Regions from separate parts of the Bacillus sp. LR_5 genome, predicted to be linked through region 1. Evidence: predicted binding sites of a transcription regulator. Region 1 holds the regulator's gene; the other holds the start of a gene.
What was found. Region 1 encodes NrdR, which represses ribonucleotide reductase genes. Its sites were predicted from a motif close to AACACNATATATNGTGTT; they were not measured.
Positions count from the first base shown of each region.

Region 2: a site for NrdR is predicted at 1,260-1,277, ahead of nrdI (class Ib ribonucleoside-diphosphate reductase assembly flavoprotein NrdI). Genes of this name have one in related genera too.

Region 1 is NZ_JAVAXX010000075.1:5,427-13,590, forward strand. Features, by position in the region: gene RAC86_RS16535 (HAD family hydrolase) at 1-278, shown strand, start outside; gene thrS (threonine--tRNA ligase) at 319-2,250, opposite strand; gene ytxC (putative sporulation protein YtxC) at 2,646-3,491, opposite strand; gene RAC86_RS16550 (TVP38/TMEM64 family protein) at 3,570-4,211, opposite strand; gene dnaI (primosomal protein DnaI) at 4,245-5,180, opposite strand; gene dnaB (replicative helicase loading/DNA remodeling protein DnaB) at 5,208-6,629, opposite strand; gene nrdR (transcriptional regulator NrdR) at 6,744-7,202, opposite strand; gene speD (adenosylmethionine decarboxylase) at 7,475-7,855, opposite strand; gene RAC86_RS16575 (glyceraldehyde-3-phosphate dehydrogenase) at 8,094-8,164, opposite strand, start outside.
Region 2 is NZ_JAVAXX010000003.1:91,939-100,102, reverse strand. Features, by position in the region: gene nrdE (class 1b ribonucleoside-diphosphate reductase subunit alpha) at 1-865, opposite strand, end outside; gene nrdI (class Ib ribonucleoside-diphosphate reductase assembly flavoprotein NrdI) at 825-1,217, opposite strand; gene RAC86_RS01860 (hypothetical protein) at 1,461-1,691, opposite strand; gene RAC86_RS01855 (YmzC family protein) at 1,773-2,045, opposite strand; gene hfq (RNA chaperone Hfq) at 2,242-2,463, opposite strand; gene miaA (tRNA (adenosine(37)-N6)-dimethylallyltransferase MiaA) at 2,503-3,447, opposite strand; gene RAC86_RS01840 (YmaF family protein) at 3,547-3,960, opposite strand; gene RAC86_RS01835 (hypothetical protein) at 4,050-4,298, shown strand; gene ebrA (multidrug efflux SMR transporter subunit EbrA) at 4,440-4,757, shown strand; gene ebrB (multidrug efflux SMR transporter subunit EbrB) at 4,771-5,124, shown strand; gene RAC86_RS01820 (OsmC family protein) at 5,136-5,588, opposite strand; gene RAC86_RS01815 (poly-gamma-glutamate hydrolase family protein) at 5,663-6,370, opposite strand; gene RAC86_RS01810 (hypothetical protein) at 6,650-6,883, opposite strand; gene aprX (serine protease AprX) at 7,099-8,164, shown strand, end outside.

The sequences.
Region 1 (8,164 bases):
AACTCGCACCTTATTTCAATGAAATCGTCATCTCGGGCGCTTTCGGAAAAGGGAAACCGGATGTTTCAATTTTTGAACACTGCCTTAAGCTGATGAATATTGAAAAAGACGATGCGATCATGGTCGGCGATAATTTGAATACTGATATTTTAGGCGCTTCAAGAGCCGGTATCAAAACTGTTTGGATTAATCGGACAGATAAGAAAAACGAAACCGATGTGACGCCTGATTACATCATCAGCAGCCTTCATGATTTGTTTCCTATATTAGAGAAATAAAAAAAGCATGATCTCTTCAATGAGATCATGCTTTTTTATGTTATTTTTTCGCTTCAGATACTGCCTTTTTCACAAAATCATCTAGTGAAATGGTTTCAGAGTTCTGCTCTCCGTACTTACGGACGTTTACCGCTCCGTTTTCTGCTTCTTGGTCACCGACCACAAGCATGTACGGAATTTTTTGCATTTGCGCTTCGCGAATTTTGTAGCCAATTTTTTCATCGCGGCTGTCGACTTCTACACGCAGGCCTTCACGCTGCAGGCGTTCCTGCACTTTTTTCGCGTAGTCTAAATGCACAGCCGGAGATACCGGGATGACTTGGAACTGAACCGGTGCAAGCCATGTTGGCAGCGCGCCTTTGTGTTCTTCGATTAAGAAGGCAACAAATCGTTCCATTGTTGATACGACACCTCTGTGAATAACAACCGGACGGTGCTGCTTGCCGTCTTCACCGATATAGGTTAGATCGAAACGTTCAGGCAATAAGAAGTCAAGCTGAACCGTAGACAATGTTTCTTCTTTGCCAATCGCTGTTTTCACCTGAACATCAAGTTTAGGGCCGTAGAATGCCGCTTCACCTTCTGCTTCGTAATAGTCATGGCCGATTTCGTCCATTGCCTCTTTCAGCATGGATTGTGCTTTGTTCCACATTTCATCGTCATCAAAATATTTCTCTGTATCTTCCGGATCACGGTAAGACAGACGGAATGTGTAATCACTTAAACCGAAATCTTCATATACATCCTGGATTAAACGGACTGTACGGATAAACTCATCCTTAATTTGATCCGGGCGCACAAAGATGTGTGCATCATTTAACGTCATGCCACGTACGCGTTGAAGCCCTGACAGCGCACCTGACATTTCATAGCGGTGCATCGTTCCCAGCTCCGCAATACGAATCGGAAGCTCGCGGTAGCTGTGAATGTCTTGTTTGTAAATCATCATATGGTGCGGGCAGTTCATTGGACGCAACACAAGGGTTTCATTGTCCATTTCCATCGGAGGGAACATGCCTTCTTGATAATGATCCCAGTGTCCTGATGTTTCATACAGCTCTTTGCTCCCAAGCACAGGTGTGTATACATGCTCATAGCCGAGGCTGATTTCTTTATCAACAATGTAGCGCTCGATGACGCGGCGGATTGTCGCGCCTTTTGGCAGCCAAAGCGGCAGGCCTTGTCCGACTTTTTGAGAGTTCGCAAACAGCTTTAATTCTTTGCCGAGCTTTCTGTGGTCACGCTCTTTCGCTTCTTCAAGCATGCGAAGATGCTCTTCAAGATCAGCTTTTTTGAAGAAAGCTGTGCCGTATACGCGCTGAAGCATTTGGTTGTTGCTGTCACCGCGCCAGTATGCGCCTGCAAGGCTTAACAGCTTAAACTCTTTGATTTTTCCGGTTGAAGGAACGTGCACGCCGCGGCACAGGTCAAAGAATTCGCCTTGCTCATAGATCGAAACGGTTTCTCCTTCAGGAATGGCATCCAATAGTTCAAGCTTCAGGTCGTCGCCGATTTCTGCAAAACGGGCTTTCGCTTCTTCACGGCTGACTTCTTTTCGAACGATCGGGAGGTTCGCATTGACGATTTTTTTCATTTCTTTCTCGATTTTCGGCAGATCCTCCGGTGTAATCGCTTCTTCCATTTCTACATCGTAGTAAAAACCGTTTTCGATGACCGGACCGACACCGAATTTGACATCTTTATAAATGCGTTTAATCGCTTGAGCAAGCAAGTGAGCCGTACTATGGCGCATAATTTGAAGACCTTCTTCTGAGCCTTCAGTAATGATTTCCACTGTACCGTCTTCATTGATCGGTGTTCTCAAATCGATTTCTTTTCCGTTCAGTTTTCCGGCTAATGATTTTTTCTTTAATCCCGGACTGATGGATGCCGCGATATCTTCTGTTGTTGTTCCTTTCGCAAACTCCTTGACTGCTCCATCAGGAAATGTGATTTTTACCATATCTGACATCTATGTCACTCCTTTTTTGCATATAAAAACCCCGCCCCCTATGAAAGGGACGAGGTTGAATAAACGGAATCGTGGTTCCACCCTTTTTTCCGCAAAGCCAATACTCCGGCAACTGCGGCTCTAAGCTCTGTAACGGGAGTTCCCGTCAGCCATTACTGCTCCTTTAAAGGGGTTCACAGCTGAAGTTCAAAGGCGGTAAAGTGAATGGTCCTTAGCTGGGAAGCTTGCAGCCGGGGCTTCCCTCTCTTTGAGCCGGTATCATTCCTTCGTGTCCTTATCAATACGTGTGTCTTTCTTAATCTCCTATGTATTATAAATTGTTCAATCCAAAAAATCAACACGATCGTATTTCCTTTTTTCAAACCGACAGCCTTATATATACAGGCTGCCGGCCCTTATCCTTCTGAGTGCTTTACCGGTATTTCTGCACCTGAAAAAGCGTGCAGCGGAAGCATTTCCATTCTCTCTTGAAATACGTTTTGAATGGTCCTTGCCATCATGTGCTCGGGCTGGTCGGTGTAAAGCACCACTTCATCAGGCGCAATGGAAATCAGCGGCGCGAGCAAATGAGAATCAATGTACATAGGATGATCGCGGACAAATCGCCTGTCTATGTATTTCATTTTTTCCCGTTCCGGCACATAGCGCAGTTCCCATAATGTAAATGAACCATCATGGACAATATGCACCTTTTTGATTCGCGGCTGTTTTGCTGTTACATAGTCTCTGAGTGTTTGAATAAAGTTTTGATATTCCTGTTCCATCTTATATTCATCTATCGCCGCTTCCGTAATGTCTCTAAGCTGCTTGTAGTATTGTCCGAGTCGGAAGGTCTGAAAGGAACGAATGGAAAATAAGCCTTCCTCTAAACAAATCGTTTGGAGTTCATCCAAAATTGATTGTTTCCGCGAAAGCTTTAGCGGCTCAAACGGCAGATCGTCCGCTTCTCCTTCAATAATACTGTGTGCGAGCTGAAGGATTTGCTGCTGTTCATCCTGGTCCGTGAAGCAGTATGTTCCCTCAATCAATGACAGCATATGCTCGTCTTCTTTGCATTCTAAAAAAAACTTGACCAGAATCGGCTCCATAAAATGCTGAATAGAGAAAGCCGGCTTAGCTTTTTCAATCCCGATTTTCCGTATGCCTTCACGGACAATGATATTGTTCCGATCGTCCGAATGCTGAATGAGATGTAAAAAAGCGGCTGCATCATGGTCATCTTCAAAGATTATTTCAAGCATGTTTGTCCCCCCTTACGGCATCTGTTACAAGTATATGGGGGATGTTTTTAAAATAGACGTAAAGGTCATTGGCAAATCTTAATTTGATTCTTGGAACAAGTTTTGCATTTTCTTTCTGAAGATGAACGGCAGCGAGATAAACACGATATACAAAGCGAGCACCATAAAGAAAGCGGGCAGATTGCCAGCCAAAAAGCTCGCACCCAGCACATTAAGCGCAATGGTCCCAGGGATGATTCCCGCGGCCGTCGCCGCAAAATATGGCAGCGCTTTGACATTGGAAAGACCTGCCGCATAACTGACGAAATCAAAATTGATCGGCAGGATTCTTAAAAGAAAGATATAAAAAAATCCGTTATCCTCCATCTGCTTCTGAATGGCTTCCAGCTTTTCGTAATGGCCGTTCTTTTTCGCAGCAAACAAACCCGCTGCAAAAAACGAAACAGCTGAGGCGCACATCGAACCGAATAACGTGTAAAGCGTGCCGAGAAGCGGGCCAAATGCAAGCCCGCCCGCTATAGAAATAACAGACACCGGAAATAAAACAAGAGGTCTGACGATGGATATCCCGATAAACATCAGCGGTGCAAAGACCCCGAATGACAATATCCATACCCTGATCTCTTTCGGCGATACATTCAAATACCTTTTATTTCCCCAAAAGATTAAACCTGCAACGGCCAGCACTGCCAGCCATTTAAGAGCGGTTTTTCGTTTCATACCCTCAGTTCCTTCCCCTTTGAACCGCAGCGATTACGGATGGCGGCGGTTTTCTCCGTCAAGGCGGATTGGAGCAGCCAAATATAATATCCGCTCCATTAATCTTGCCGCTTTTACTTCTTCCTTTTCTCCCCTTTGCGAATACGTAAAATGATGCTTCAGTTCGTCAGGTGAGAAATTAGAAGAAAAGAACGTCGGAAGCTGCTGGGACATTCTGTGCTGAAGCACCGTTCCGATGACTTCATCCCTTACCCAGCTCGTCATTGATTCCGCTCCGATGTCATCAAGCATCAATACAGGTGTTGTTTTGACCATATTGAGCTTCTCTTCCAATGAATGGTCTTGAAGCGAATTCTTGAGCTCTCTCACAAATTCGGGTACATATACGATCATGGAGGAATACTCTTTTTCCGCCAGTTCATTGGCAATCGCAGCGAGCATAAACGTTTTTCCCACCCCGAATTTCCCGTATAAATATAGTCCTTTCCCTTTTCCCGTCTCATTATAGCTTTTCAGAAAATCCGTAACATGCTGGAACATCGCGAGCCTGCTCGGATCACTGATATCAACCTGCTGGAATGTCGCTCCGAGAAGGTCCTGCTGGATATACATGCTTTTCATAAGAGACTTTTGTTTTTTCTGTTGGTCGAGCTTCCGTTTGACCGGACATTCATAATACTCGATATCAATAGAACGGCCATTGACAACAAGCTTCGGATGGTAGCCCTCCAACAGATTGTTGCAATCTTCATCTTCTGAACAATAGGAGCAATTCTTGCTTTGTCCGCTATATTCATAAAGCTTATTTAAGCTCTTTTCAATCATTTTTTGATCAATCATTTCTTCGTTTTCCTTCAAAAATGCCTGAACATCTTGATCCTTCATGACTTTTTCCTTCATTTGTTCAAGACGTTTTTGGAAATCCGGTCTGCCGGTTACGCCCTGCAGGGAACGGCCGATTGGTTCCATCTATTACTTCACCCCGCATCTCTGTCTTTAATAGGCAGAGTATTTTTTCAGTTTTTGCATCTCTTCCATCATCTTTTTCTTCTGTTCTTCCAAATCCTGAGGTTGCAGCTTCTGCTGTCCGGATTCTGAATCGGAGGCTGTTTCCTTTTCTTTCATCCAGTCAGGAAGTTTTTCTTCGCGAATCACTTTTGAGTTTCGTTTTGATGGCTGATTTGCTTTCCCTTCAGCCCATTCAAGGTATTGGCGGTTTTCTTCTATCGCGAGCTTCATCGCTTCTCTGACCGTTTTTACCTTTTTGCGCGCCCAATGCGACGCGATTTTTTGGATATAGTTTTTCGACAGCTTCATATCGGTTTTCAGCATGACGTAATAAATTAACACATTTGTAACGCCTGGCTCGAGCTTCTGTTCAAACATAATTTCTTCTATGATTTTCAGATCAGCTTTTGACGGCTCAGTTCCGTCGGCAATGTCCTGCAGAAGCTTCTTCGGAGAAATCGCCTCAAGCAATGCGATCAGTTTCCCGTCCAGCGAATCCCCTTCCGCCGGTTTTTCGCCTTCACGCAGATGCACCGGCTGTGTTTTTTCCACTAAGTCAGGCAGCTGTCCGTTTCTTTCGATTTGATACCAGTCACTTGCCGCTTTTCTTAAAGCCTCCGTCGTAATGACGTCACGCTCATCAATCGCGCTCATCACGACATTTTGCATCTGCAAAGGATCTATGCCGTACAGATAAGAAAGCTTTTTGATTGTGTCCCGCACCTGCTGAGTCATTGCTTTTCTCGGAATCATCGTCTCAGAAAGTCCCGCTAAAAACAAATCAAAATCAAACACATCCTCCGTTATGGTGTAGGACGGTGCCTGTCCGACAGAAGTATACTCTGTGCCCTGCGCAAGTCTCACCGTGTCCTCCATATCAGATGTGAGCTTCCATTCACTCGGCTGCAGCGATTCAAACGCATGATTAAACGGCCGCGTAATGTCCTTCGCATCTTCTGAAATGGCCGGGTGCGTGAAAAATTGTTTTAATTGCTGATATTTTGTTTTTCCGACTCTATTGTACAGAAAAACATTCAGCATTCCGTCTTCAAAAAAATCATTTGGCCTGAGCGGCGGAAGGAGTTCATATATAAAGAGGCGCTCCTGCCGCTCGGATTCCTTCATATATACTTTTAGCAATCCGATGCCTTCGAGCTTCCCCTGTTCCTGATGGATCGTTTTTAAGTTAGACTGTGTCATCCCCATCAGCTGTCTATGTGTGGACTCTCCGCCCCACAGACGGTTTTGTTCAAGCTCTCCCCACAATGTCATATAAAGAGAGAATGCAACAGGGCCGATTAAGGGCTGATACAGTTGTGTAATAATTTGTCTGTCTATATCCTGCAGCATCGATCTGCTTTTGACCACATACGGATCTACAGGCAGTACATCTTTCCAATAGTCAGCCATACATTCTCAAACCTTCCGAATTTGTTTCTACCTTTCATTTTACACCGTTTCTCATATCTATCAAATGCCAATTTTGCACATGAGAAAAGAGCTAGAAGAATCCTCTTAGCTCTTTTAACGCTCTTTCTTTATTAAGTCTTTTAATTCGTCGATAAAGACGTTTATATCTTTAAACTGCCGATAGACTGACGCGAACCGTACATATGCGACTTCATCAATCTTAGCCAGCCGGTCCATCACCATTTCTCCGACGAGCTCGCTTTTCACCTCAGAGCAGCCTTGATTGCGAAGTTCTTTTTCAATATCAAAGCACATGTCTTCAAGCGTTTTGAGTGAAACAGGTCTTTTTTCACATGCTTTTATGAGACCGCGCAGCATTTTTTCTCTGCTGAATTCCTCACGCACACCTTCTTTTTTCACGACGATGAGCGGGGTTTCCTCCACTTTCTCAAAGGTCGTAAACCGGTAGTGGCAGGATTCACACTCGCGTCTTCGGCGAATCGATTTTCCGTCATCCACAGGCCGTGAATCGAGGACTCTCGTTCCGTTATGCTGGCATGAAGGACATTTCAATAAAATCAGCTCCCAACTATTTCGTTCCCTGCAATGTATTTTCGGCAGCCTCCGCCTTTTAAAATAGATGTGAAAGCATCTGTCGGGAGAGCCGTTGTGTAAAGCTGTGTCTACAGCATCTGGTGGTTTGTGAAAATCTCTTTCTTATTTTACAAAAAAAACGAAAAAAGAAAAAGCTGGACCACCCTTGTTTCTTTATAAAAATAAAAGGAGCATAAGCTAAAAAGCGCATAATGGCTTTCTAGCTTCAGCTCCCTTTGTGTTCGTGTTTACTATAGTACTTTCGCTTGCGCCTGTTTAATTTGCACAGGCCCCATTCCTCTTGGTATTTCAATGTTTTCTCTTGTATCAGCATGTAATGCCTCTGCGATGTAATCAGCAGCGACATTAGGATCTAAGTCTCCACAAGTATAAACATCAATGCTCGCATATCCGTGCTCAGGAAAACTGTGAATTGTTAAGTGTGATTCAGAAATAATCACAACTCCGCTTACGCCTTGCGGTGCAAATTTGTGAAATGCAACCTCGCGCACCTCAGCACCTGATTTTAGAGCAGCATTTACAAACGTTTTTTCAATAAAATCCATGTCATTCAGCTTATCAAAATCGCATCCCCATAGCTCGGAGATAACGTGACGCCCCATTGTTTCCATAGTCATGGACCCCCCTTAACAAGAATTAAAAAGTGAAATTCCAACAACTGGGTCGGCCATTTACCACGGGGGAAAGTTAGTCCGGAGAGGTCCTAACCCTTTAAGTAATTCCGAAACAGTCTCAAGCAAGAAGTTCACGAAAAATAGTATACTGTGTTTAAGTCTAATTTGCAAGGTGCGTTTTTTCAGAAATATGCTGTTAAGGGTTTTTTCTTCAAAATGCGTCCATGACCTTATTTTATACAGCAGACGGATGTTTCATTCGTGCCGCTACATGGCGGATCAGATCAACGACTCTGCATGAGTAGC
Region 2 (8,164 bases), on a different contig from region 1:
CGAACTTATCCGGAATGACAACACCGATCGAAAGCGTTTTGACGCGCACATCTTCATCCGCTGAAATCTTTTTCGTATCGAGAAAATCATTGATATCGCGGTGGAAAATATTTAAGTACGCCGCGCCAGAGCCTTGTCTTTGTCCCATTTGGTCAGCATAACGGAACGCGTTATCAAGAAGCTTCATGACGCCTACAACGCCTTTTGTGGCATTTTCAACATCTTTAATGGCTTCACCTTTCGCGCGAAGCTTGGACAGGTTAAGAGAAACCCCGCCGCCAAGCTTAGAAAGCTGCATGGAGATATCGATCGCTCTTGAAATGTCATTTAAGGAATCATTGACTTCCAGCAAGAAGCAGCTCACAAGTTCACCGCGGCGTTTTCTGCCGGCGTTCAGAAATGTCGGTGTGCTCGGCTGATATTCTTGATTGATCATCAGGTTTACATATTCTTTTGCTTTCTCAGTGTCGCCGTTAGCGAAGAACAGCGCAACAATTGAGATCCGGTCCTCATAACGCTCGAGGATTTTTTTCTTGTCATTCGTTTTCAAAGCATAGTCATTATAGAATTTAAACGCACTCATGAAGGAAGGAAAACGAAACTTCTTAGCGTAAGCTGTCTTAAACACTTCTTTAATGTCTTCAAAAGAATAAAGGCTTAAGAATTCCTCTTCGTAGTATTGGTTTTCAACCAAATAATCCAGCTTCTCTTTTAAATCGTGAAAGAAGACTGTGTTTTGATTGATATAATCTACAAAATAGCTATGTACAGCCTCTTTATCCTTATCAAACTGGAATTTTCCATCTTTTTGGATCATGATTTCGTTATTTAACTGGATCCATTTTGGCACTTGATTTTGTGACAACTCTTTCTACCTCCTGAGTAAACAATTCAACGTCTTTAGATGTGCCGCTGAGTTCAAATTTGTGCAAGATCGGCACCTGATATTGTCTTGAAATGGTATCGGCGCTTTTTGCAAAGTTATCGCCCCATACTTTGTTGCCGCTCGCAGCGACTCCTAATAAGAGATGGGCGTATTTTTCGAGAAATGATTGTGTTGATGCCGGTACCTGACCGAAGTTTGTCGTGTAGGTGACCAAAACAAACGGAGTGTCCACGTGGTCCATTTCGTCCACCTTGCGTATCTGCTGAAAGCCTGTTTTATTCACAAACCGCTGAACATTCCCTGTTTTCGAATCAAATATGATTTGTACCACGTTTTATCACGACCTATCAAAAAATATGAATCTCTCATCACTAACACTATATATAGTATACTACCCTCTATCAAAAACACAATATATAGATTTGTTTTTATGAAAAATTCATATTTTGATCAAATCAGGCAAATGGGCAGACTCATTAGGGCCCAAAAAAGAGAGCAGAACGAGAATCATCTCTCGTCCTACTCGGGGTGTCGTTTTTAAGCCGATGTATATCATAACATGAAAAAAAACTGCTTAGTAGTCTAGATTTTTTTTTCTTAAGCTATCACAGCATTTTTCGCTCTCTACTGTTTCTTCTATTTCAACATCCGCACCGATCTCTTCTAAAACCGCCTTCAAAGCGCTGATAATTGACGCTTCTCTGACTAATTCTTTTCCGTTCACAATGATGCTTGTTCCGTATTCATAGCAAGAATCATCTTCGCAAATTTCTTCCCAATGATTCACGATCACTTTATGCTTCATTTTTTCACCCTCTGTTTGATCTGTGTCTGTATTTAGTTTAGCGGGTAGCATCCGCTTTGTAAATTCGGATGCTTGTGAATTTTATTCAAGCTCATCATCCGCGTATTCTTTCTTCAGCTTTACCTCATTGCGGGACTCATTATACTCATAAATTTTGATATAGCCGTCCTCCACAACGCCAAAATGATTATGTTCAAGCTGGAACGAGGTTGGCTGAGGCGTTTCATAGTCTGAATTGCCGCTGTCTGTTTCAATGATGGTTTCTTGGTTCCCACACGCCCCGAACAGCAAAAATACAGCTATCCACACAAGCGCAATCCTGATTCGTCTCAGTTCTGCTTCACTTTCAAACAAGGTCGCGTCACTCCCAGATTGTGATTTTTACATGATATTCAAGTTAGTCTTGCATATGTTGATTTCATAAAAAAAGACCGTGCCTTGGCATGGTCTGCTTACAAAAAAGCTTGGAACGGAAGTGGATCAATTTTAAAAAATGGCTGCCGGGATTCCCCCGACAGCCTCCCCATGCCTTGACATGGTATTTTTTGATCTATTCGAGTTCAAGCTGGACGTTTTTTTGCGGCGCAAACGTTGAGATCGCATGTTTATATATAAGCTGCTGCTTACCTTCCGATTCCAGCAATACGGTAAAGTTATCAAAGCCTTTCACCTGGCCACGCAACTGAAAGCCATTCAGCAAAAAAACAGTGACATACGTATTTTCTTTCCGGATTTGATTCAAAAACTGATCCTGAATATTAATCGGTTTCATGTTTCGTCCTCCTTGATTCTCTATATCATACAGTTTCGATTAAAGTTCGAGTTTTCCTGCTATATGTGTGAAAATTTCCTTTTTTTTCAGCTCCATATCAACGGGCGGTGTCATATCGAACCAGGTAACCTGCATTTTGTTGCGAAACCACGTCAGCTGGCGTTTCGCATACCGCCTTGAGTTCTGCTTTAGCTGATCGACGGCATCAGAAAGTGTCACAAAACCGTCAAAATATGCATATAGCTCCTTATAGCCTATCGCCTGTATCGATTGACAGTCTCTCACGTTCCTGTCGTAGAGGCGTTTCACTTCTGGAAGAAGACCTGCCTCCATCATCATATCGACCCGCTGATTAATTCTTGCGTAAAGCGTGTCTCTATCCATTGTCAGTCCGATTAACACTGCATTGTACAGAAGTTCTCGTTTTTGTTCCTTCAAATGCTGAGACATCGTTTTTCCAGACGTATGTAAAATTTCCAGCGCGCGAATGACTCTTCTTGTATTATTGGGATGAATCGCAGCTGCTGCCTCGGGATCTGCTTCTGCAAGTTTGGCATGAAGAAAGTCAGCGCCTTCCCGCTCGGCAGCGACTTGCAGGCTCTGTCGAAACGCAGGATCGTTCGCCTCTTCCGTAAATGTATAATCGTAAAGCACAGACTGTATATAAAGCCCTGTACCGCCGACAATCATCGGAAGCTTTCCTCTTTTTGCAATCTCACTTATTTTGTTTCTCACTAAGCCTTGGTAATCGGCGGTGGAGAAGGAATCTTGGGGATCTAAAATGTCAATCAGATGATGGGGCACTCCCTCCATCTCCTGTTCAGTAATTTTAGCTGTTCCAATATCCATCCCTTTATAAACCTGCATCGAATCTCCGCTGATAATTTCCGCGTTCAAAGATTTGGCTAGCTGAATACTTAAATTTGTTTTCCCCACTGCCGTCGGTCCGACTAAAATGACAACGGGCTGCTTCGTATTATTCAATGTGTATCACTCTCTTTTATAAATCTCCCCCCATTATAGCATTCATCATGTACAACCACCTATCCATTTTGCCCTTTTTTTGCACTGGTAAACATTCTTCTACCACCCGAGCGGCTCATTGCCGACGATTTCTCTCGTCTTTCCTTTCAGGGCATGCCGATGCGTTTTTCTTCCGTCATCTTTCGGATCATACACCACGCCTCCGTACCGGATCTCAATCGGTTCATTATAGGCCAGATACGTCGTTTCTTCGATTTCGTGATAATGGGTGCCGTCCGCTAAGGGAATCGCAGGCCCTGAGATTCCGTAATACCGGTGAAAATGGCCGTTTTCAAAAGAAGTAATCCCTGTAAAGTAATGTGTATGCTGATCGGTATTCGATCCATTAGCCGGCTGAGTAAATCCTTCAATGAGATGATAATGTTCCTGTTCTCTCGTCGTTTTGACATGATAAGCATGTGCGTGAGGCGGTGCTTTTGACCAGTCAGACGGATACAGGCCCAATGTGATCACATCCCTTCTTTTTCATCAAACGCCCAATCAAATCTGGGTAGGCTGAATACACTGCATCATCTACACTTTATTACAGGAGGCAAGAAAAAATGAACGAGATAGAACATTTCACTGCTGAAGATACAAGAATATTTGGAAGACCTTTCGGATTTGGAAGACCTGGATTCGGCTACGGGTTTGGAAGACCTGGATTTGGGTTTGGCCGGCCATTCGGTTTTTACGGGGGACCTTTTTTCGGCGGCCTAGTTGGCGGGCTTGTAGGAAGCGCTTTATTTAATCCTTATTTTTATGGCGGATATCCCTATTATCCGTACGCCCCATTCCCTTACTACTATTAAACACAAAAGGCCTCTTCAAAAGGGGTCTTTTTAGGTGATTGAAAATGAATCTCTTGACTCATACATAGGCATACACTAATATTTTTCTAGCTGAAGATCTTTTCAAATCTAAAAATGTAGTTGAAGTGAGGAGAATTTACGATGTTGGTAGGATATATATTCCTCACGATTGCCATATGCTCGGAATCGATAGGAGCGGCCATGTTGAAAGTATCTGACGGTTTCAAAAAGTGGAAGCCAAGCGCTTTGGTCGTGATTGGCTATTCCCTCGCCTTTTATATGCTGTCGCTGACCTTAAACCATATCCCCCTCAGCCTCTCGTATGCGACTTGGAGCGGTGTAGGCACGGTGCTGACGGCAGTGATCGGAGTGAAATGGTTTAAGGAAGAATTGAATGTCAAAGGGCTTATCGGGATTCTTTTATTAATATCAGGGGTCGTGTTACTTAACTGGCAGTAAAGGAGTGATAATGATGAAAGGATTGCTTTATTTGGCTCTTGCCATTGTATCTGAGGTTTTCGGGAGCACAATGCTTAAGCTTTCAGAAGGATTTACACAAGCCTGGCCCATTGTCGGAGTCATTGCCGGATTTCTTTCTGCTTTTACCTTTCTAAGCTTTTCTTTAAAAACAATTGACTTATCAAGCGCGTATGCGACATGGTCTGGCGTTGGAACGGCGCTTACAGCCATTGTCGGGTTTTTGCTTTTTGGCGAAACCATCAGCTTAAAGGGAGTGTTCGGGCTCACGCTTGTCATTGCAGGCGTCGTCGTGTTAAATCAGTCGAAAGCCCCTGCTAAAGAAAAAAAACAGACGGTCTGTGAGTGACCGTCTGTTTCTTATTCTCCAGTCCGTTTTACGGAGGCTTCAAGCTGCAGCTCGACATTTCCTTGAATTGCGCGTGAAATCATGCATGACGATTCCGCCTTCTCACAAAGCTTGTGCGCCAATGTGACATCTTCTTGTGAGGCATCATGTTTGAGCACGACAGAGGGACGATGAATGATCTTTTTATATGTAAAAACTCCTTTTGTGACGTCGACAATACCTTCTGACTCCATCTGCAAGTCTTCCTTTTCCAGCCCGCTTCTTTCCATCATTGCAGCAAGTGTAATAATGTAACAGGTCGCTGCCGCCCCGAGAAGCATTTCATCTGGGTTGGTCCCCTCTCCCGGTCCATCCATTTCTTTAGGAATGGAAATAGATGTGATTAAGTTCCCGCTTTCGATCGTACCGACATCATTGCGGTTGCCTGGCCAGTTCGCTTTTAAATAAAAATGATGATCTGCCATCGTATGTTTTGCCTCCTTTTATAATCCTATTTCAGTCTACTGATCTTCTCTTATTTTGTCTTCTGATCTGCTTATTACGAATACTCTTTTTCAAGGACACTTTTGATCGCACTCACATAAGCATAAAATTCACTGTTCTTTGTGTATTTCCTATTTTTATAATAAAAATCATCGAAAAATGCTTCTCTCTGCTCGCGGCTGATTTCCAGCTGGATACTCAGCCCCGTTTCCCCTTGGTTGTTAATGTTTTCGGCACTCAACCCAGCAAGACCGCTTTTAGACGACGCTAACTCAGCGGAAAACCCTCTTCTCTCAAGGGCTCTTACGATCATTTTCGCCCGCTTTCGATCTGTGCCTCCAACAAGTGTATTCTTGTTCTCTCCTTTATATCCGTGAAAAGCCACAACATATTGATGCTCCTTGATTTTCTTTTCGGCCAATGGCTCATCAAAGTTGGTGCTTGTAATGTGAAGCGTTTGGTTATCGTGTGACTTCAACCCTTCAAACAGGTATGTAGAGAATTCATTATTGAAATACCGCACAAGCTCGCTTACTCCGCCTTCAATTCTTCCGCCGTGTGGAGACATAATTAACACTTTGCTTCCTTTTTTCTCACTATAAGAAATATCATAATCGGCTGGGCTCTCATTTTCTGCCAAGCTGCTGAAATTTGAATATGTATCTGGCTGATTAGATGGTTCAGGTTCTAATGAGTAATGAACATATCTCAGGAATAAGACAATGGCTAAGACTAATATGACATTTAGTATAAATCTTCTCATGTTTAACTCCTTTCATAAGAATGGCACGGTTCATTATATGAGGTTTAGCCAATAGGTTTTATCTTACCATTGTATACGCTATATCATCAGTGAAAAAGTTCCCGGTTTCAAAAAATCAATTGATTGTCACGGTTAATAGCGGTTCATTTGAAATATGAGTGAAAAAAGATTGAGAGGAAAGATAAAAAAGGTAGGAATAACCTCACTTGGCAATTACATGTATAGAGGTTTAAGGAGGGTTTTATTAGCGGCTGCCCAGTTGCTGAGACGGACAGCCTGTTATCTGTCTGCCAAATAGAGGTTTTGTTTATTTGTTCTCACAAAGTCACAGGAGAGGATCGAATCCAACAAAAACGTTCTGATCTGTTGTTTCGAAAAACAAAATGCTTTGATTTGCGTTTGGCTTTTCTGTCTTACAATAATTGTTCTTTTACTAATCGTTCCGTCTTTCTTCATATATATAATGCTAATTGGTATTTGGCTTTCCAAAGACCGATGAAAGAAGAAATTCATACAGCTGCTCTCCCTTTGCCAGTTTAATATGACAATATTATAATACGAACAAACGTTCCTTTTCAATCCCCAATGATTGCCACAACTCCTGAATCTAATTCGAAAGATTCATAAAAACCAACTCTTGTCCGCCTCTTATAAAGGACAAACAAACTTACCAAACCTATCATCTGTTCATAGAGTATACAGTGAACCTTATAATAGGAGGAAAATACATGTTTGGGTACTCTATGGTACAAATGGTGAGAGCAAATGCTCATAAGCTAGATTGGCCGTTACGGGAAAGCGTCTTGCAGCTTTACAAGCCCTTCAAATGGACTCCTTGCTTCTTGCATCAGTTTTTCGAAACCAAATTGAAAAACAGAAAAAAAATGTCAGTCATTATTGAATTTGAAGAAGGCTGTCACGAGACCGGCTGTCAAATGGCTGGAGAGGTACTGCAAAAAGAAAAACGCAGCAAGTTAAAAAGCCGATTCAATAAAATCAATTGCTGCAGCGCCGAGGTGACCCCTTCAGCGTTACATTCCCTTCTTTCTGAATGCAGTGATATCCGCAAAGTGTATTTAAACCGCGAAGTCAAAGCGCTACTGGACACGGCAACCGAAGCAAGCCACGCGAAGGAAGTCGTCAGAAACGGGCAGACCCTGACTGGAAAAGGTGTTACTGTCGCTGTTGTCGATACAGGAATCTACCCGCATCCTGATTTAGAAGGCAGAATTATCGGATTCGCGGACATGGTCAATCAAAAAACAGAACCGTATGATGATAATGGTCATGGCACACACTGTGCAGGTGATGTTGCAAGCAGCGGCGCATCCTCTTCTGGCCAATACCGCGGGCCTGCACCGGAAGCCAATCTAATCGGTGTGAAGGTTTTGAACAAGCAAGGTTCGGGAACGTTAGCTGATATTATTGAAGGTGTAGAGTGGTGTATTCAATACAATGAGGACAACCCGAATGAACCGATTAATATTATCAGTATGTCGCTCGGTGGCGATGCGCTTCGATATGATAATGAACAAGAAGACCCGTTAGTCAGAGCGGTTGAAGAAGCGTGGAACGCAGGGATTGTCGTCTGTGTCGCTGCCGGAAACTCAGGGCCTGATCCACAAACCATTGCAAGCCCGGGCGTGAGCGAAAAGGTGATTACAGTAGGTGCCCTTGACGATAACAATACCGCAAACAGCGATGATGATACGGTCGCTTCCTTCTCAAGCCGCGGGCCGACAGTATACGGGAAAGAAAAGCCCGATATTTTAGCGCCGGGTGTTAATATTATTT